DNA from 2 places in the Pantoea sp. SGAir0183 genome. Region 1 is predicted to be linked to the other one. Evidence: predicted binding sites of a transcription regulator. Region 1 holds the regulator's gene; the other holds the start of a gene.
The links. Region 1 encodes LexA, which represses DNA repair genes until DNA is damaged. Its sites were predicted from a motif close to TNCTGTATGTACATACAGNA; they were not measured.
Positions count from the first base shown of each region.

Region 1 (10,521 bases):
TGGGGCTGATGGCGCTGGTAGGGACACGGCTGCATCTGAATGGGGCGTTTTACTGGACGCTGTTACTGGCGGGCGGTTTATTTGTTTATCAGCAAAAACTGATCGCAAAGCGCGCGCGTCAGGCCTGTTTCCAGGCGTTTCTGAATAACAATTATGTAGGGCTGGTGCTGTTTCTCGGCGTGTTAATGAATACTCCGCCGTTCTCAAACCTGTTGTAGGGCAGGCACCGAACGTAGCGCCAGTGCGATGCACAGTGTGAGGTTCAGTAAGCAATAAAAAAGGCGACCAGTCAGGTCGCCTTTTTTTGTCATGCCAGCACGTTAGCTGTGTGCAACGGCGCTCTCGATGGTCATACGGACATCGCTGGTGACCAGTTCTGCCAGAATGTGCCAGGTCGCCAGCGTCTGCGCCACATCCGCATCGCCACTGTCGCTGATATAGCCTTCATCGCGCAGGGTCAGTACCAGTGTAGAGAACACCGCTTTATCGAAAAACTCAGGCGCATTGATGCCATGCAGTACGCTCAGGCGCTGGGCCAGCGTGCGGCTCTCTTTTTCCAGCGTGCCGCGGTTGATGGTGGGTTTGGCGCTGAGAATCGAGAAGGTGATGGCGTAACGTTGCAGCGTTTCACGTACACCGGCAGCCAGCAGCTGCAGCGTACGGTAACGTGCCGTATTGAACGACAGCAGACCTGCCTCAACGGTAATCAGTCCCTGGCGCGCCAGCTCCTGGCATAAGTCAGCCAGCAACTGCGGCAGCTGGTCGTTGCCCCAGCGCAGGAACAGCTCGCTCTTCAGCATGGGGTAAATCAGGCTGACCTGGCGCAGCAGTTCGGCTTCGCTCAGGTTACGGTGCTGCTGGATGATGGCCGCAATCAGAGAGGGCATCACCAACATATGGTGGATGTTATTCCGGTAATAGGTCATCAGTACCGCCTGCTCGCGCGGCAGAATAATGATGTCGCCAATGCTGTCCTTCTCACTCTCAAACTTGTTCATACTCAGCGCGTGATCCAGCAACGCTTCCGCAGACATGTCAGGCAAAGTGGCATCCGGCGAGTAGGGCACATTACGTAATAACTGGGTATAGCACTCCAGCTGCTCAATCAGCTGTTCACGGGTCAGCGAACGCTGGCGGGAAGCGAGCAGTGCCGTTACGCACAGGTTCATGGCGTTCGCGGCACCGGCTTCATTAATATGTACCATGATGGTGGCGGCGATATCATTGGCCGTTGGCGTTAACCAGCCCGGACGTTGCGCTTCAATGGGATCGATAGACTCACGCCATTCCGGTACGCGCTTGTTCAGATAGTTGATCAGCGGCAACGGCTCACCAAAGTTCACATAACCCTGGCCCAGGTTGCGCAGCTTACGCAGGCCGCGCACCATCTGCATAAAGCCTTCTTTCTCTTTTGCCGCACCGCGTAGCTCTTTAGCGTAAGTACCCACTTCCATTACATGTTCATAACCGATGTAAATGGGCACTAACGTGATAGGTCGCGTGCCGCCGCGCAGCATGGCCTGCAGCGTCATAGAGAGGGTGCCGGTTTTCGGATCCAGCAGTCGGCCGGTACGTGAGCGTCCACCTTCCACGAAATACTCGACGGAATAGCCGCGGGTAAAGAGCTCGCCAAGGTATTCACGGAACACGGTTGAATAGAGCTTGTTGCCTTTAAAGGTACGACGAATAAAGAAGGCACCCAGACGACGGAAAATCGGCCCGGCAGGCCAGAAGTTCAGGTTAATCCCTGCGGCAATATGCGGCGGAACCAGGCCCTGGTGATACAGCACATAAGACAGTAGCAGGTAGTCCATATGGCTGCGGTGGCAAGGCACATAAACAATTTCATGCCCGTCCTGCGCCAGCTGACGTACCCGCTCACCGCCGTTAACGTTGATCCCCTGATAGAGTCGGCTCCAGAGCCAGCCCATCACGCGGTCGGTGATACGAATCGCTTCGTAGGAAAAGTTGGCCGCAATTTCTTCCATCATTTCAATGGCGTTTTGCTGCGCTTTCTCATGGGAGATTTTCTTGCTACGCGCCTCGTCTTCCACAGCTTTTTCAATCGCCTTCGACTGCAACAGGCGATTGAATAAATCCTGGCGAGCCGGCAGGCGCGGTCCCACCGCAGCCAGGCGCTGACGGGCAAAATGGATGCGCGCTACGCGAGCCAGCTTCTGCGCAATCGACTTGTCGGTACCGTGTTCGGTCGCCATACGACGCAGGGAGACCGTGGGCGAAAAACGCACAAAACTGTCGCGGCCATGCCAGAGAACGGCAAAGAATTTTTGAATGCCGTTAAGGAGCCGCAAATGAGGCGGATGATCGTCGCCCTGGACTTCCCGACCTGGCGCACGGCCAAACATGACTGAAACCGGTAACATCTGAACATCAAGTTCAGGGTTGCTGCGGTGCAGATCAAGATACTCGTGGAAGATTTTGACCGATTCAAGGCTGGGCACGAAATAGGGGAACACACGCGGACCGTCATTAATAAAGACATGACGCGGCAACAGGGCGCCGTCTATCTCCAGCGGAATAAGCGGATCAGGCAGATCGTGCCGGATGCACTGCGCGCGTAAAGTCAGGAGATCGGCCTTTGAATCATAAGGCAGGACATACATAATAGGCCGGGTAGGATCCAGCCCATGTTCGGAGACGGGATCAGCCGGAATGGCCTTACTCTTTACCAGAAATGAAAGGGGTAAGTTCAGCAATTTATAAAAAATTTTACGCCAACCTGACATAGACAACATGAAGCCTCTTGTTAGCAAAGCGGCGCAAGCATATCAGAACGCGCAGCAAAAATCTGTGACAGCGACAATTGTGCGCTGCCCGGTATTGACGTCAATCCTTTGAAAAGAGTTCCTTTATCATGACAAATAATGTCACCGGCATTACCCGGATTGTGAAAGCGGCTGGCTACTCATGGCAAGGTCTTCGCGCCGCCTGGCAGCATGAAGCTGCCTTCCGCCAGGAAGCCGTAATTTCACTGGCGGCAATTATCCTGGCCTGCTGGCTGGATGTCGATACTATTTCGCGCATCCTGATGATTGGCGCGGTCATGCTGGTGATGATTGTTGAAGTTCTGAACAGCGCCATCGAAGCGGTGGTGGACCGCACAGGGCAGGAACGTCATCCTCTTGCCGGCCGAGCCAAAGATATGGGATCGGCCGCTGTTTTGCTGGCAATAGTACTGGCCCTGTTCGTTTGGGGAACGCTACTTTGGTCGCATTTGCGATAAGCATTCCATCTCCCGTCAAATTACTGATTTTGGCCTGACTTTTGGTTTCCATTTCACCAATACCTGTATATACTCACAGCGACTGTATAAACAACCAGGGGGCGGGATGAAAGCATTAACCAGCAGGCAGCAACAGGTCTACGACTTGATTCGCGACCACATTAATCAAACGGGCATGCCGCCTACGCGTGCAGAAATTGCTGCGCAACTGGGCTTCCGCTCACCTAACGCGGCAGAAGAGCATCTGAAAGCGCTGTCGCGTAAAGGCGTGATTGAAATCGTCTCTGGTGCGTCCCGCGGTATCCGTTTGTTAATGGAAGAAGAACCTTCAGACGGTCTGCCACTCATTGGGCGCGTTGCGGCGGGTGAGCCGTTGCTGGCCCAGGAACATATCGAAACCCACTACAAAGTGGATCCAGACATGTTCAAGCCCTCTGCCGATTTCCTGCTGCGCGTTAGCGGCATGTCAATGAAAGACATTGGCATCATGGATGGCGATCTGCTGGCCGTGCATAAAACGCAGGAAGTGCGTAATGGTCAGGTGGTGGTAGCGCGCATTGATGACGAAGTCACCGTGAAGCGCTGGAAAAAGCAGGGATCAGTGGTGCATCTGTTACCTGAAAATACGGATTTTGAGCCTATCATTGTCGATACACGTGCGCAGTCGCTGACGGTTGAAGGTCTGGCGGTTGGCATCGTACGTAACGGTGAGTGGTTGTAACTCTTCTTAAGGTTGGCTCTTTACGTCAACCTTGACGTTACCCAGTCTGCCCCTGTTTTGCCGCTGTGGGTTCATCTGCAACACCAGCGGCGCATTGCACGGACGTTACATGCGCTTCCTGACAGCTACCGATAAAAAACTGTGGCGGCTGGCGCTGCCCATGATCCTGTCAAATATCACCGTTCCTCTGCTCGGCTTAGTCGATACAGCCGTTATTGGCCATCTCGACAGCCCGGTTTATCTGGGCGGCGTTGCGGTCGGGACGACCGTTACCAGTTTCATCTTCATGCTGCTGCTTTTTCTGCGGATGAGTACGACAGGCCTGACGGCTCAGGCGTTTGGCGCGGGCGATAAAACGGCGCTGGCGCGCGCATTGGCACAGCCCCTGATCATTGCCTTACTGGCCGGCAGCCTGTTTATTGCCCTGCGTCATCCTGTTACGGCATTAGCAATCCGCTTTATCGGCGGAGAGGCCGCCGTGCTTGAGCAGGCTGCGCTGTTTATCCATATTCGCTGGCTCAGTGCGCCCGCCATGCTGGCTAACCTGGTGATTCTGGGCTGGCTGCTGGGCGTACAGTATGCCAGAGCGCCGGTCATCCTGCTGGTGGTGGGCAACGTTATCAATATTCTGCTGGACCTCTGGCTGGTGCTGGGGCTGCACTGGGGCGTAGCCGGGGCTGCAGCCGCGACGGCTATCGCGGAATATGCGACGTTGCTGGTCGGGGCACTTATGGTCTGGCGCGTGCTGGCGCTGCGCGGCATCACGCTGCACAGTCTGGTCCATAGCTGGCGTGGCGATATCCACCGCCTGCTTCGCCTGAATCGCGATATCCTGCTGCGTACCTTACTGTTACAGCTTTGCTTTGCCTCTCTGACCGTGCTGGGAACGCGTATCGGACCTGATGTGGTGGCGGTAAATGCCATCCTGCTGATGTTCATGACGTTTACCGCCTATGCGCTGGATGGCTTTGCTTACGCCGTCGAAGCCTTTGCTGGTGAGGCACACGGCGCAAAGGACGGCAGCAGGTTGCAACTGGTATGGATTGCTGCCTGCCGTCAGGCACTGTCAGTCGCGCTGTTTTTCTCCCTGGTCTATGCTGTTTGTGGCTATCAGATCGTGGCTCTCCTGACATCGATTCCCGCACTTCAACAGGCGGCTGACCGTTTTCTGCCGTGGCAGGTTGTCATGCCGCTGGTTGGCGTCTGGTGCTATCTGCTGGATGGCATGTTTATTGGTGCGACCCGCGGAAGAGAAATGCGCAACAGTATGGCGATTGCCGCACTGGGCTATTTCCTGACGCTGTTAACCGTGCCTTTTGTCGGTAATCACGGTCTATGGCTGGCGATAGCCGTTTTTCTGGCGCTTCGCGGCCTGTCACTTTGGCTGGTCTGGCGCAGGCACTGGCGCAATGGCACCTGGTTTAGCGCCTGAGCAACTTGCCTGAAATATGACGCAGGATACATAAAATTTTCATTTTTTCCGGCAAAACTGAAATTAGCTACTACAATTATCTTTGAATGGCGCTATTAAGCAGCGCTTTATATCGTAATTTTGCCTGATGGCAAAATAAAACGAAATCGAAGGATGACGTGGAGGTCTGCAATGAATAAAGACGAAGCGAGTGGTAACTGGAAACAGTTCAAAGGAAAAATGAAAGAGAAATGGGGCAAGCTGACCGATGATGACATGCAAGTCATTGAAGGTAAACGCGATCAGCTGGTCGGCAAAATTCAGGAACGTTACGGCTACGCGAAAGATCAGGCGGAGAAAGAAGTAACGGACTGGGAAGGTCACAACAAGGATTACCGCTGGTAATCACGTTATTCAGGGATGCTCCTACCCGGGCCGGTACGCTCATGCCGGCCAGACCGCACAAGGATGTGCAATTAACTTCGTTTACTGCGTTTCTTCCCGTCAGCCTGATGGTCATGATCACAATGTTCATGCTGTTCACAGGCTTCAACTTCCGCACAGTTTTCACATAACCCGTGCGCCTCTATCACGCTATGCCGTAGGACGAAGCTTGCCTCCTGCGCCAGCGATGCGATGATTTTTTCTGCGCCCTGCGCCTGCTTTTCCGTGACCACTGCACAGCGATCGCAGACCAGCATCACCGATGTATGGGCGGGTGCGTCGAAATGGTGACACATCACATAGCTGTTATTGGACTCGACGCGGTGGATAAAACCCTGCTCAAGAAGAAAATCCAGCGCACGGTAGACGGTAGGAGGCTTGGCCTGGGGCTCACTGACACGCAACTGATCAAGCAGGTCATAAGCACTGATCGATCCTGGCTGTCCGGCCATCAACCGCAGGACCTCTGCGCGCTGGGTCGTCAGGCGTACACCGCGCTGTAAACACAGTTTCTCAGCCTGGGTCATGATTTGCTCTGGCGTCATGGTTGACATGGAATTTCTCCGTTTGACAGGTGATGTTATCTTATCACATTAATGATACGTACGATGCACCTTGCCTGTCTGCACCTCCTCCCTTTGTCCGTGCTTATCTGTTCCTTACGACTTTGCGCCCGTCTGCGAGGCCAATATATGTCAGAATGTTTGTAAATATTTTTTCCTTTTGCTTTACATCTCACTGAGTTAAGAACTAATGTTTAAAAGTTCTTAATAAAGTGCTGGTCCCGGCCTCCTTCTGTTAACGCTTTTTGGACGGTAACCAGACATAACGGATCGAAAAATAATCAATCAATGGAATTGCGCCACTATTTACTCTGAATTCACAGCAATAAAGCGTTAGCCATCCTCCACAATGGGGCTAACAAACTATTCGGTCGTTAATGTTTTAACGGCAATTTTTCAGGTGATGATAAGCAAATGGCAAAATTAACCGTCCCACGTTCCGTTCTGGTTTTCCCTGCAGTGTTTAATGCTCTGGTTTTTTCATCATCCGCGCTGGCCGCGGGAACCTGGTACGATGCCCGTAACGATGCAATGGGGGGAACGGGCGTGGCGTCCTCTACCTACGGGTCTGCCGTTTTAGCTAACCCGGCGTTAATGACCAAAGCGAAGCCCGATGACAACGTCAGCATCATTTTTCCCAGTGCGGGCGCGCAAATTACTGATAAAGACAAAATGGTCGATAAGATCGATAACATTACTGACACGGTAAATCGCTATCAGGATCTGTTTGATAATGCCTCGACGTTAGAGCTGCTGCGCCGTATTCCTGAGATACAGGCTGCGTCAGGGGATCTGGCCAATACGCTCAGAGATTTACGCGGTAACAAAGCCAACGCGACAGCAGGTGTCGCGATTGCAGTCACCGTTCCGAATGAAACGCTGCCTTTTGCCTTTGTCACCAAAGCCTATGGTACGGCGCATGTCCGCGCGAATGTAAAAGAAGGCGATATCGTTATTTTACAAGGCGTGGCTGACGGAACGTTTGCCGGTATTCCTGGCGGTGTATTTGGTCTGCCTAATGTACAAAACTTGCTGGGCTCCAGCGCGAACGGGCTGGCTGCGCTAAATACCGATTATGGTATCGCCGTTGCCCATGAGTTCACGATTGCCGGCCATCCGGTGTCGATTGGTGTGACGCCTAAGCTGCAAAAGACCTGGCTGTATAACTACTCCGCCAGCGTTTATAACTACGATAAAAACGATTTACGGGATGGCCGCTACCGCAGCACCGAAAGCGGGTTCAACGTTGACGCCGGCCTGGCGACGGTATTCGCAGAAAACTGGACATTAGGCGTGACCGGACAGAACCTGGTATCACGTGACCTGCAAACCAAAGAGGTTAATGGCTATCAGGATACCTATGAAATCCGTCCATTAGTGACGGCGGGTTTAGCCTGGGATAAAGGGCCGGTCACGCTGACAGGCGATGTTGACCTGACCGAAACGCACCGTTTCAAATCTCAGGAAAACAGTCAGTATGCAGGCGTGGGCGCGGAATATCGCGTACTGGACTGGTTACAGTTACGCGCCGGTTATCGCGCAGATATGCGTTCCAACGACGAAAATGTGGCGACCGCAGGCTTTGGGCTGTCACCGTTCAACAATTCTGTGCATCTGGATCTGGCAGGCTCGGTGGGGCAAAACAATACCTGGGGTGCCATGGCGCAACTCGGATTTAACTTCTGATTCCGTGCCATTAACGGGCGGGCGATACCTTGTCGCCCGCCCTTATGCTATCCTTGCGCAGAATATCATCACTGTTAACCACCGGATCGACTGCGCTTCATGACCGATACTTTTTCCTCCCAACGCTTCTCTGTTGCCCCCATGCTCGACTGGACGGATCGTCACTGTCGCTATTTCCATCGTCTGCTGACCGGCGATACGCTTCTGTATACCGAAATGGTCACCACGGGTGCCATTATTCACGGTAAAGGCGATTATCTGGCCTTTAGTGAAGAGGAGCACCCGGTCGCGTTACAACTGGGCGGCAGCGATCCGGCTGCACTGGCGCAGTGTGCAGCGCTGGCTGAACAGCGCGGTTACGATGAAGTTAACCTCAATGTGGGTTGCCCGTCAGATCGTGTTCAGAATGGCCGCTTTGGTGCCTGCCTGATGGCGGAAGCCGGGCTGGTCGCTGACGGCATTAAAGCGATGCGTGATGTGGTGGATATTCCGGTCACGGTCAAAACCCGTATCGGTATCGATGAACAGGACAGCTATGCCTTCCTGACCGATTTTATCGGCACTGTGGCAGAGCGCGGTGGCTGCGACACCTTTATCATTCATGCGCGCAAGGCATGGCTTTCGGGTCTGAGTCCGAAAGAAAACCGCGAGATTCCACCGCTTGATTACCCCCGGGTTTATCAGTTAAAGCGTGATTTTCCACAACTGACGATTGCCATTAACGGCGGCGTGAAAACGCTGGAGGAGGCTAAAACGCATCTTCAGCACCTGGATGGTGTCATGATGGGCCGTGAGGCCTATCAAAACCCCGGCATCCTGGCGCATGTCGATCGGGAAGTGTTTGGCCGGCAACAGCCTGCCGCTGATCCGGTGGCGGTGGTGCGCGCCATGTACCCTTATATTGAAGCCGAGCTGGTAAAAGGCACGTACCTTGGCCATGTGACGCGCCATATGCTGGGGCTGTTCCAGGGGATCCCTGGCGCGCGCCAGTGGCGTCGTCACCTTAGCGAGAATGCCCATAAGCCCGGTGCCGATGTGCGGGTACTGGAGGCTGCATTAGCGCTGGTCGCCGATAAGATCCCTCAGGAAGCCTGATACAGTTAAACCAGCCAGCCGGCTGGTTTTTTTTCACCATAATCTGGTGAATCTCGCCACGTTGATTTTGCATACTTCATACTTAACTCATCACTATCAACAGGTTACTTGTTGGCATGGTTCTTGTAATACGTAACGTATTCATCGTGAGGAGTGAACAAATGGACATTATTTTTGTATTCGGTTTCTTCCTGATGCTGTTGCTGACTGGCGTGTCCTTAATCGGCGTCATTGCTGCCCTGGTCGTGGCCACGATCGTGATGTTTGTCGGCGGTATGGTGATGCTGATTGTGAAGGTGCTGCCCTGGCTACTGCTGGCCGTGGCCGCAGTATGGCTCTATCGGCGCTTTTTCACTGACGAAGACACTCGCCAGCGCGTCCTGTACAGGCGCAGGATCCGCAGGCTGGAGCGGAATGGCAGGGGATAAATGTGTGCGTGATCACACAGTGAAAAATTGGTGCTCAGAATATTAACAACAATCATACTTTTTACTTATGTTTTCTGTCAGGATAGCTGTCGTTGATTCATAACATATTCATCGCTTCTGCCCCTACATCAGTGCGAATGAAAAATAAAAGAAGGGCTTCCTGCGGGAAGCCCTTTTTACATCAGGGAATCAGCAGGCTCGATCCCTGTGTCGCGCGGCTCTCCAGTAACTGGTGAGCGCGGCTGGCCTCTTTCAGTGCAAATTTTTGCTGCTCGGGCACATCGACCTTAATGGCGCCACTTGCCAGTAAAGAGAACAATTCTGCACTGGCCGTTTCCAGCTCCTGACGATTGGTGATGTAGCCGAACAGGGAAGGACGGGTAACAAACAGTGAGCCTTTCTTATTTAAAATGCTGAGATCAACATTGGTCACCGGCCCTGAAGCATTCCCGAAGCTCACCATCAGCCCCTGACGACGCAGGCAGTCCAGCGAGGCTTCCCAGGTCGCTTTCCCCACAGAGTCGTACACCACGCCAACCTTGTTGCCGCCGGTCAGCTCACTGACCCGTTGTGCAATGTCCTCTTGCTGATAATTAATGGTGGCCCAGGCTCCCGCGTTTTTGGCCAGTGTCGCCTTTTCGGCGGAGCCGACGGTGCCGATCAGATGGGCGCCGAGCGCTTTTGCCCACTGGCAGGCAATCAACCCCACGCCACCCGCCGCGGCATGAAACAGAAAAATTTCGTCGGCTTTGAGCTTATAGGTCTGTCGTAACAGGTACTGCGTCGTCAGGCCTTTCAAAAAACTGGCGGCAGCCTGCTCAAAACTGATGGCGTCGGGTAACCGCATCAGACGATCTTCCGCCACGTTATGCAGCTCGCTGTAAGCCCCGAGTGCGGCCTGACAGTACACGACGCGATCGCCGGGTTTG
Region 1 is NZ_CP028053.1:4,152,782-4,163,302, reverse strand. Features, by position in the region: gene ubiA (4-hydroxybenzoate octaprenyltransferase) at 1-218, shown strand, start outside; gene plsB (glycerol-3-phosphate 1-O-acyltransferase PlsB) at 321-2,747, opposite strand; gene C1N59_RS19390 (diacylglycerol kinase) at 2,876-3,244, shown strand; gene lexA (transcriptional repressor LexA) at 3,351-3,965, shown strand; gene dinF (MATE family efflux transporter DinF) at 4,075-5,397, shown strand; gene C1N59_RS19375 (CsbD family protein) at 5,569-5,781, shown strand; gene zur (zinc uptake transcriptional repressor Zur) at 5,853-6,374, opposite strand; gene C1N59_RS19365 (conjugal transfer protein TraF) at 6,798-8,069, shown strand; gene dusA (tRNA dihydrouridine(20/20a) synthase DusA) at 8,169-9,164, shown strand; gene pspG (envelope stress response protein PspG) at 9,326-9,592, shown strand; gene C1N59_RS19350 (quinone oxidoreductase) at 9,774-10,521, opposite strand, start outside.

Region 2 (10,521 bases), 1.1 Mb from region 1:
CACCAGGAAAATTTCCGGTTGATCGAGCGTCAATCGAATCCCGCGCCAGCCCAGACACGGGTTCTCCTCGCTAATCGGCATGTAAGGCAGTTGTTTATCGGCCCCGATATCCAGCGTACGCAGCGTAACGGGCTTGTCGTGAAAGAGCTGTAACATGCCCTGATACTGTGCCACCTGCTCTTCTTCTGACGGGAATCCACTTTGCAGCATAAACGGGATTTCCGTACGGTAAAGACCGATGCCGTCAACCCAACTGCCCTGCGTTTGCTCATGCTCCGGGCTCAGTCCCGCATTAAGCATCACCTGTATGCGCTGACCGCTTCTCAGTTCTGCCGGTCTGTCTACACCGCCTTCAGCCATCTTGCTGAGGGCATTTTCTTCATTGATTAACCGCTGGTACTCCTGCACGATCACCGGTTCAGGGTCGATCAGCAGTTCACCACGATAGCCATCGACAATCAGCAGGCGCTTATTGAGCTGGCCGGGCTGAATGTCTGCGCCCATCACCGTGGGGATCCCCATGGCGCGGGTCAGGATCGCGGCGTGCGAATTCGCGGCGCCGTCACGCACCACAATACCGGCCAGGCGATCATGCGGGATCTCGGCGAGCGTTGTCGCTGTCAGCTCATCGGCTACCAATACAAAGCGTTCGGGCCAGGCATTGACGCCCACCAGGGAATCATCAAGGTGGAACAGCAACCGCTGTCCAAGCACTCGCAGATCGCCCGCGCGCTCTTTCAGATAGCTATCCGTCAGGCTGGCAAACTGCGCGGCAAACTTTTCAATCACGGTTTTGACTGCCCACTCGGCCACGGATCCGCGTTCGATCTCATCGAAGAGATCTTTTTTCAGGCGGGCATCCGTTAACAGGTGCGAGTAGAGATCGAAGATTGCCGCGCTTTCTTTCTGCGCGCTGGCAGAAAAGCGTTTACTGAAGCGACGAAACTCACTGGCGGCTTCACTCATCGCCAGTGACAAGCGCTCACGTTCGCGCAGTGGATCCAGCGTGGAGGCCGCGGAGACCTGATCGAGCAGGGGTTGAGTTTCATCCACCCAGCCCGGCGCAACCGCCACACCCGGCGCGGCCGCGATGGCGCGAACACGGGCCTGCCGATACTGGCCAAAAAGCTGGCTCAGCTGCGATTGTGACAGCAGGGCCGCTAGCTGGGTGGCGAGCGTAACCAGAAAAGACTCTTCGCTTTCGTCGAACTGGCGATGCTCGCGCTGCTGCACCACCAGCACACCCAGAAGCTGGCGGCGGCTGATGATGGGCACACCAAGGAAAGAGCGATAGCGTTCTTCCTTAACGGAGGGGATGTATTTAAAGCTCGGATGGCTCTGCGCATCAGCCAGGTTGATAGGCTCGGCCAGGCGACCGACCAGGCCCACAATCCCTTCATCAAACGCCAGTTTCACCGTCAGGCCACGTGGTTTTTTCAGACCGCGCGTCGCCATCAGGTAATAACAGCGATGATCGTGATCGGCCAGATAAACGGAACAGACTTCCGTTTCCATCGCCAGACAGATCTCATTAACCAGGATGTCGAGTGCTTCGTTCAGACGGGGCGCACTCGCCACCTTTTCAACAATTTCTCGCAACTGAGTGAGCATAAAGGGCGTGGCCTATCCTCTTTTACGTCGATGGGCAGGATGATTTCGCTGCACCGCACTCTCCTGCATGGACATGACAACGCCTGCAAACTCCTTCATCACCCGACGGTACACATCGCGTTTAAAAGAGACAACCTGACGTACCGGATACCAAAAGCTCACCCAGCGCCAGCCGTCGAATTCCGGCGTGCTACTGTGTTGCACATTAATATCTGCATCACTGCACATCAACTGCAGAAGAAACCACTTTTGTTTCTGACCAATACAAACCGGTTTTGTGTCCCAACGCACCAAACGTTTTGGCAATTTGTAGCGCAACCAGTTACGGGTAGATGCAAGTATTCGGACATCCTTTCTGTGTAACCCTACTTCTTCGAACAATTCGCGATACATCGCCTGTTCTGCGGTTTCACCGGGATTGATGCCTCCCTGAGGAAATTGCCAGGAGTGCTGTCCAAAGCGCCTGGCCCATAACACTTGTCCCTGCCTGTTACAAATTACGATACCAACATTCGGGCGGTAGCCATCATCATCGATCACTGGACTACCTCAAAAGCTAAATTTGAATGGTCTGATTGTTTCACACTCCTTACAGGCGGTAAACCACTGGATTCACGGGCAATGGGGACCGTAATCTCGGGATAACTCACAGAAGAATGCAAAGTTATAAACAAAGTACCGAGAAAACATCGATCTTATTCACGTTTTCTGTGGATAGCTTTGTGTAGAACACGGGAGTTAACTGAATAACCCGTTGGGAGGAATCTGAATACGCTTTACTGTGATTCTGAAATAGCCATTGAAATATAAGACTATTTCTCTGATGAGGTTTGAATAAATTCGTCTGAGTGACATTGTATAATGTCCTGCCGCTGACAATTGGCTAAAGATCCACCACCCGGCTTTTTATCCACAGAGATCGGTTCAAGCTTGCAGCAAACCGGCTAATTTTTGCTAAAAAACAGCAAAGTCAAGGCTGTAAATCGAACCAGTAACCCGTCTGATGCCAGGTTATCCCATCTTTCTGTGGATAACTGGTCATAAGATCCTGTTCATTGTTGATAGCAAGTTGGGATAACCTGACCCGTCGTTAACAGCATGAGGCGGTGCATTCTTAAAAAAGCACTATGTTTCATGTTATTATGCGCGCCCTACCCTGCTCATTCCTGTGGAAAACCTGACAGGCCGCAGGGCGCTTATTTTTTAACCATGCCGGGTTACGCATATGATCACTCTTCCAGAGCCACCTGAAAACGAATCGGTACTGTTCGCGCGGGCGCAGGCACTGGCAGGTTTACCTTTACACTGTCTGGCAGAACAGGCCGGCATTCCAACGCCAGCCAATCTGAAGCGCGATAAAGGCTGGGTGGGCATGCTGCTGGAATGGCATTTGGGGGCCAGCGCAGGCAGTAAAGCCGAGCAGGATTTTGCGCATCTGGGCATTGAGTTGAAAACTATCCCTGTCGATCGTGAAGGCAAACCGCTGGAAACCACATTTGTCTGCGTTGCACCGCTGACCGGTAACAGCGGCGTGACGTGGGAAAACAGTCATGTTCGCCATAAGCTGGCTCGCGTACTGTGGATGCCGGTTGAGGGTGAGCGTGATATTCCCCCTGGCGAGCGCCGGGTAGGCGCGCCCTTGCTGTGGAGCCCGACGGCACAAGAAGAAGACATGCTGCGTCAGGACTGGGAAGAACTTATGGATATGATTGTGCTGGGTCAGGTGGAACGTATTACTGCCCGTCATGGTGCCTGGCTGCAAATTCGCCCCAAAGCGGCTAACAGCCGGGCCCTGACCGAAGGGATCGGCGAACAGGGACAGCCCATTATGACGTTACCGCGCGGGTTTTATCTCAAGAAAAGTTTTACCGCCCCGCTGCTTGCCCGCCATTTTCTTCTCTGAATCCCCTTTCCCCAGGCCATGCACTATTTAAATGTGAGTTCGACAGATTAGGTGCGTATAATCTTCGTTTACTTTTCGTTTAGGATACGAGTGCAGGTATGTTCGAGTGGATTTCCGATCCTAACGCCTGGCTGGCGTTGGGCACCCTGACCATTCTGGAAGTGGTTCTGGGCATTGATAACATTATCTTTTTGTCATTAGTGGTGGCAAAACTGCCTAAACATCAGCAGGCCCGCGCACGGCGCATTGGTCTGATGGGCGCGATGCTGATGCGGCTGGGACTGCTGGCCTCGATTGCCTGGGTAGCAAAACTGACCAATCCCCTGTTTACCCTGATGGATCATCCGTTCTCCGCGCGCGATCTTATTCTGCTGTTTGGTGGCTTATTTCTGCTCTGGAAATCCAGCATGGAAATCCATGAAACTATCGAAGGTGAGGAAACCGAACACAAATCCAATGTGCATTCGTTCCTGGGAGCGATAGTGCAGATTATGTTGCTCGACATTATTTTCAGCCTCGACTCGGTTATTACAGCCGTCGGCCTTTCAGACCATCTGTTTATTATGATGGCCGCCGTGGTGATTGCCGTCTTAATGATGATGTTTGCGGCACGCAGTATTGGCGAATTTGTTGACCGTCATCCGTCGGTCAAAATGCTGGCGCTTTCTTTCCTGATTTTGGTGGGTTTCACCCTCATTCTGGAGAGTTTCGGCGTGCATGTACCAAAAGGTTACATTTATTTTGCCATGTTCTTCTCGATGGCCGTTGAGTGCCTTAACCTGATGCGCAGTAAGAAAAAAGTCAGCTAGCGTTGTCAAGGGCGGCGGCCTGCCGCCCACCTATTTTCAGATTGATACGATTAACCCAATCGGTAAAAGGATTTATTACTACACTTTTTTACAGTGGACGCGTTGCGAGGATAAGCACAATGAAAGGGCTGAGTAAGATTATATTGGCGGCCGTTGCCGCAGTGACATTAGGTGGTTGTAGTTCTGATTATGTGATGGCGACAAAAGACGGTCGCATGATTATGACGGAAGGCAAACCGAGCATTGATAAGGAGACCGGACTGGTACAGTACACCGATCAGTCAGGCCATACGGTACAGATTAACAGTGATGAAGTATCAACCATCATTGAGCGTTAAATGCGAAACGAGCAGGCCTGTCGACCTTTCCCTCTCCGGCAGGCTGTTTCTCCTTGTTGTTTCCCTTTCTTAGCCGCTACGCCTCGCGCTATAGTCCCTTAAGACACAATATCCATCCTCAGAGAAAAGGAAGCCGGCAATGCATTATCACCGTATCCCCCATAGCACGCTGGAAGTGAGTCAGCTTGGATTGGGCACCATGACGTTTGGTGAGCAAAACAGCGAAGCCGACGCCCACGCGCAACTGGATCTTGCGATCAGTTCCGGCATCAACCTGATCGATACTGCCGAAATGTATCCGGTGCCGCCTCGCCCGGAAACCCAGGGCCTGACCGAAAAGTACATTGGCAGTTGGTTAAAAAAGACCGGCAGCCGCGATAAAATCATTCTCGCCAGTAAAGTCGCAGGGCCGACCCGCGGCAACGATGCCTCCATTCGCCCTAATATGGCGCTGGATCGTAAGAACATTCGCGAAGCGCTGGATGCCAGCCTGAAGCGCCTGAATACCGATTATATCGACCTGTACCAGCTGCACTGGCCGCAGCGCCAGACCAACTTCTTTGGCAAACTTGGCTATCAGTACAGCGCTTCCAGCGTCCCGGTGACCCTGCTGGAAACGCTGGAAGCGCTGGCAGAACAGGTGCGGGCCGGTAAAATTCGCTACATCGGCGTCTCTAATGAAACCCCCTGGGGCGTGATGCGTTACCTGCAACTGGCAGAAAAGCATGAGTTACCGCGCATTGTTTCTATTCAGAATCCCTACAGCCTGCTGAACCGCAGTTTTGAGGTGGGCCTGGCGGAAATCAGCCAGCATGAAGGCGTGGAACTGCTGGCCTATTCGTGCCTGGCTTTTGGTACGCTAAGTGGGAAATACCTGAACGGTGCACAGCCTGCTGGTGCACGTAATACCTTGTTTAGCCGGTTTACCCGCTACAGTGGCGAACAGTCTCAGCTGGCAGTCGCAGAATATGTGGCGCTGGCAAACAAGCATCAGATCGATCCCTCGCAAATGGCCCTGGCGTTTGTTCGCCAGCAACCGTTTGTTTCCAGCACGCTGCTGGGCGCCACCACGCTGGATCAGTTAAAGATCAATATCGACAGCGCCAACCTGACGCTCAGTAGTGAGATTCTGGAAGAGCTTGAGGCGATTCACCGCCGTTATACCTACCCAGCACCGTGATGCCATGTGCCAGCCGCAAGTGCGGCTGGCAGTCCTGACTGACAGCCTGCGTTAACCCAATTCCAGAGCCAGCAGATCCTCGATACGCTGCGCGCGACGAATCTCGCGTGGCGTGCCGTTTTCAAACAGGATTTCCGGAATCAGCGGTCGACTGTTGTAGTTAGAGGACATGGACGCACCGTACGCCCCGGTATCGTGGAACACCAGATAGTCGCCGACTTTCGCGTCGGGAATCGCCCGCGTTTCCACTTTGCCCCCTTCAAGCTGAGTAAACACATCGCCGGACTCGCAAAGTGGCCCCGCGACAACGCTTTCACGCGTATCCTGTTCATCAATCTGTCGGTTGTCGCCAGCCATCAGGGAGATATGGTGATAGCTGCCGTACATCGATGGGCGCATAAGATCGCTGAATCCGGCATCCACCAGCACAAAGTGACGGCTGCCCATCTCTTTAACGGCCCGCACCTGCGACACCAGCACGCCTGACTCCGCCACCAGGAAACGACCCGGTTCAATTTCCAGCTTCACGGCGTGACCCAGATGTGAGGCAATACGCTGGCGCGCGGCGTCCCACAGGCCAAAATAGTGATCGGTATCAATCGCTTCTTCCCCATAGTGATAGGGAATGGATAAACCGCCGCCCGCAGAAATCGCCTCCAGATCCTGACCGAACGCCACCACCAGATCGACCATGGCATCGCAGACCTGCTGCAGGTGCGCATAGTCCACGCCCGAGCCGATATGCATGTGAATGCCGATCAGGCGCAATCCATATTGCTCAATCGCCGCCTGAGCAGCAGGCAAATCACTCGGCCAGATGCCGTGTTTACTGTTTTCACCGCCTGTATTGGTTTTCTGGCTGTGGCCATGACCAAATCCCGGATTGATACGTAGCCAGACCGCGTGCCCTGGCGAAACCGCACCCAGCTGATGCAGCATATCGACCGAACCGGCATTCACCGGCACCTTTAGTTCTGCAACTCTGGCGAGTGTAGGTTCATCCAGCACGTCAGCCGTAAACACGATGTCGTCACCGCCAGGCGTAAAACCGGCCACGAGGGCGCGCTCAATTTCGCCCAGCGAAACGGAATCCACCTTAACTCCGGCCGATTTCATGAGGCGCAGGATGTGCGTATTTGAACAGGCTTTTTGAGCAAAGCGCACCACATCAAAAGCGTGAAGCTGTGCAATACGCTGCTGAATCACCTGCGCATCATAAGCCCAGAACGGGCCCGAATACTGGCGGGCAAGCGGCAGCAGATGATCAACGTTGAGGGCGGTTTCTGTGGTGTTTAACGGACGCGGCATGGCATGTCTCCTGTGGCAATCCTCCTATTAAGCCAGATTCGTGCCATGTCGAAAAATATCTGTTTTAATAGCATCTATGCATAAATGATATGGGATATCCCATGGCCACGATTAACTGGCGCCACATCGAGATCTTTCATGCCGTGATGACCAGCGGCAACCTCACCCAGGCCGCCACGCTGCTGCAAACCTCACAGCCCACGGTCAGCCGTGAACTGGCGCGGCTTGAACGGCAGTTGAGTCTGCAACTTTTTGAGCGCGTGCGTGGCCGCCTGCAACCGACGGTGCAGGGATTACGCCTGTTTGAAGAGGTGCAGCGCTCGTGGTATGGGCTGGACCGCATTATGGATGCGGCAGAAGGTTTGCGGCAGTTTCGGCAGGGCGAGCTGTCGATTGCCTGTCTGCCGGCCTTCTCACAGTCGTTGCTGCCGCCCATTTGTCAGACGTTTTTACAACGCTATCCCGACGTCAGCCTGAACATCATTCCGCAGGATTCACCGCTGCTGGAAAAGTGGCTGTCGGCGCAGCGCTATGATTTGGGCCTGACAGAAACGCTGCACGCACCTGCCGGTACCGATCGCCAGGCTTTACTGACCTGCGATGAAGTCTGTGTCTTACCGAAACAGCATCCTCTGGCGCAGCGCAACTTACTTACGCCGCAGGATTTTGCGGGTGAAAACTATGTCAGCCTGTCACGTACGGACAGCTATCGGCAGTTACTGGATGCACTGTTTCATGAGCAAGGCGTGACGCGCAGGATGGTGATGGAAACCCATAGCGCAGCCTCGGTGTGCGCGATGGTGCAGGCTGGCGTGGGTATTTCTGTCGTTAATCCGCTGACAGCACTCGATTATGCTGACAGCGGGATCGTCATGCGTCCGTTTAGCGTGGCGGTGCCCTTTACCGTCAGTCTGGTCCGGCCGCGCCACCGGCCGGCTTCAGCACTGGTTGACGCCTTTGCGGCGCACCTTCAACATCAGATTGCCCGTTTTCCGGCGCTGATTGCGGCCAGGCTGGTTTAGGCGTGAACGCTGGCCGCCGCGCCGCCTGATTTACGGAAGGTGATCACGCAGACGATCAGCCCCACCGCCGCCAGCGCGGCCGCGGCAACCGGCACGCTGGTCAGCCCATAGCCCCGGGCGATAACCGCTCCGCCTACCCAGGCGCCCAGTGCATTCCCGACATTAAAGGCCGAAATGTTCAGGGTCGACACCAGATTTGGTGCCTCCTTACCGTGGCGCACGACATTTATCTGCAAGCCGGGTACCGTAGCGAAGGTAGCCATCGCCCAAAGGAACAAGGTGATTTCCGCCAGCCACAGCGCATGGCTGGTCCAGCTAAACAGCAGTGAGAACAGCGCGATCAGCAGGAAACTGCCTGTCAGGCTGAGCGCCACATTGCGGTCAGCCAGTTTACCGCCCAAAATATTGCCTGCCGTCAGCCCCGCCCCAATCAGGAACAGAGTCCAGCTCACGCCATGATCGCTGATGCCGGTGACCTGCAACAGCAACGGCGCAATATAGCTGAACAGCGTAAACATGGCGGCAGCAAAACAGACCGTCATCAGTAACGACAGCCACAGTTTACCGTTTGCCAGCGCGCTGATTTCGCTGGCCAGATTGACGGGCTTCTCGTTTTTATTTCCCGGCAGGCTGGTGATCAACGCAATAAAGGCCAGCACACCAATTACCGCAACGCCCCAGAAGGTGGCACGCCAGCCAAACAGCTGACCAAACCAGGTCCCCAATGGCACGCCTAATACGTTGGCTAACGTCAGGCCGGTAAACATCAGCGCCACGGCGGACGCCTGGCGATCGGCAGCCACCAGACTGGCAGCCACCACAGCGCCAATGCCAAAAAACGCACCGTGACAGAGGGCGGTAATCACCCGCGCCAGCATCAGAAGGTTGTAGCTGTACGCCAGCGCGCACAACAGGTTACCGATGATGAAGATGGCCATTAACAGAATCAGCGTTTTCTTGCGTGGCAGTTTCGCGGTCAACAGTGCCATGACCGGCGCGCCAATCGCCACGCCCAGGGCATAACCGCTGATGAGCCAGCCCGCTGACGGAATGGTCACCTGTAAATCGTTTGCCACTTCCGGCAGTAACCCCATAATAACGAACTCAGTGGTTCCGATGGCGAACGCACTCAGCGCCAATGCCAGTAATGCCACAGGCATAACACTCTCCCAAATATGATTATTGCGACGCGGTTGCTTCCGCGTACATCGCGATGAACAGGCTATAATTTATGATCTCTGTCACATTCTGTATTACACCATAGCTGACTGTCATCGGATACTCACACAGAGGCAACACTGTATTGCAGGAAAGGCAATAATTGACAGTAAGATGAACTATGCTTATTAAACATGAGGTTAAGGAGAAAAGGATAGCCCGCCACTTAAAACAAGCAGAAAGGTTGCCAGCGAAGTAGCCGTTTTTTAGCTAATACCGATTTTAGTTATCAATAAAGTATTAGCGTTGCCGATAAAGCTCTTATGAATCGCCAGATGAAATGCAGTCCAACTGACGCGGAGAGAGAATAATGCAACGGCTTACCCTCTTACTGGTACTGGGCTTAACGGGTTGCTCAGTCGGTCACTATGAGTACAGTAAAGAAGCTGAAAAGCGGGTTGATATGACCGTTACCGGCATTCCAACCATCATGGGGCTGGGCACGCTGGGTACGACCATTCCCCTGACCCCGGACTACAGCCTCACGGCGGCCCACGTGGCGAAATATTCGCTTTACCGGGTGAAAGCCTGGCATCCGGAGTGCGACCTGGCGGTGGTCTACCACAAGAACAGCGAAGCCAACCTTCCTCCCGCCTTCCGTAACAGCCACATTGGCGACAAGGTGAACCTTTACGGGTACAGCTTTATCTCGGCCATGCCGGTCAGCTCAACCGGTCAGAATCTGGTGAATACCACGCTGGCCAATGACTGGAACAAAGCTAACTGTGTGGTGGTGGCAGCGAATGCCGGCGTAGTGAAAGGGATGTCTGGTGGCGCGGTTTACAATGCTTCTGACGACACACTGGCAGGCGTGATCGTCGGCTACAGCCAGCGCATTAACGATAACCACAGCGGCAAGACGTTGTATAAAGACGTCGCCCTCTATGTTCCTTACTCTCGCTTTCAGCACTGGCTGGATGACGCCGTAAAATCTTAATTTTTGTCGGGCAAACCGGGATGCTTGCCCATCGTCTGTTCAGGCGGATTCAGCCACCTGTCCTCACGGGTTGCTTCGTAGTCCGGATTGAGCGGATAAGTAATACGGTTTTCGGGTTTGCTCACCTCGCCCACCACTAAAAAGCGCGCCTCATGGTCGCGGTTGTTGATAAAGGTGTGGCAGATGCCTGTTCCG
Region 2 is NZ_CP028053.1:886,111-896,631, reverse strand. Features, by position in the region: gene ptsP (phosphoenolpyruvate--protein phosphotransferase) at 1-1,611, opposite strand, end outside; gene rppH (RNA pyrophosphohydrolase) at 1,624-2,151, opposite strand; gene mutH (DNA mismatch repair endonuclease MutH) at 2,837-3,514, shown strand; gene C1N59_RS04335 (TerC family protein) at 3,613-4,323, shown strand; gene C1N59_RS04330 (YgdI/YgdR family lipoprotein) at 4,443-4,661, shown strand; gene C1N59_RS04325 (NADP(H)-dependent aldo-keto reductase) at 4,801-5,841, shown strand; gene lysA (diaminopimelate decarboxylase) at 5,893-7,149, opposite strand; gene C1N59_RS04315 (LysR family transcriptional regulator) at 7,251-8,171, shown strand; gene C1N59_RS04310 (MFS transporter) at 8,168-9,331, opposite strand; gene C1N59_RS04305 (hypothetical protein) at 9,700-10,326, shown strand; gene C1N59_RS04300 (cupin domain-containing protein) at 10,323-10,521, opposite strand, start outside.
Region 2: the regulator LexA is predicted to act here: its motif matches at 2,586-2,605, upstream of mutH (DNA mismatch repair endonuclease MutH).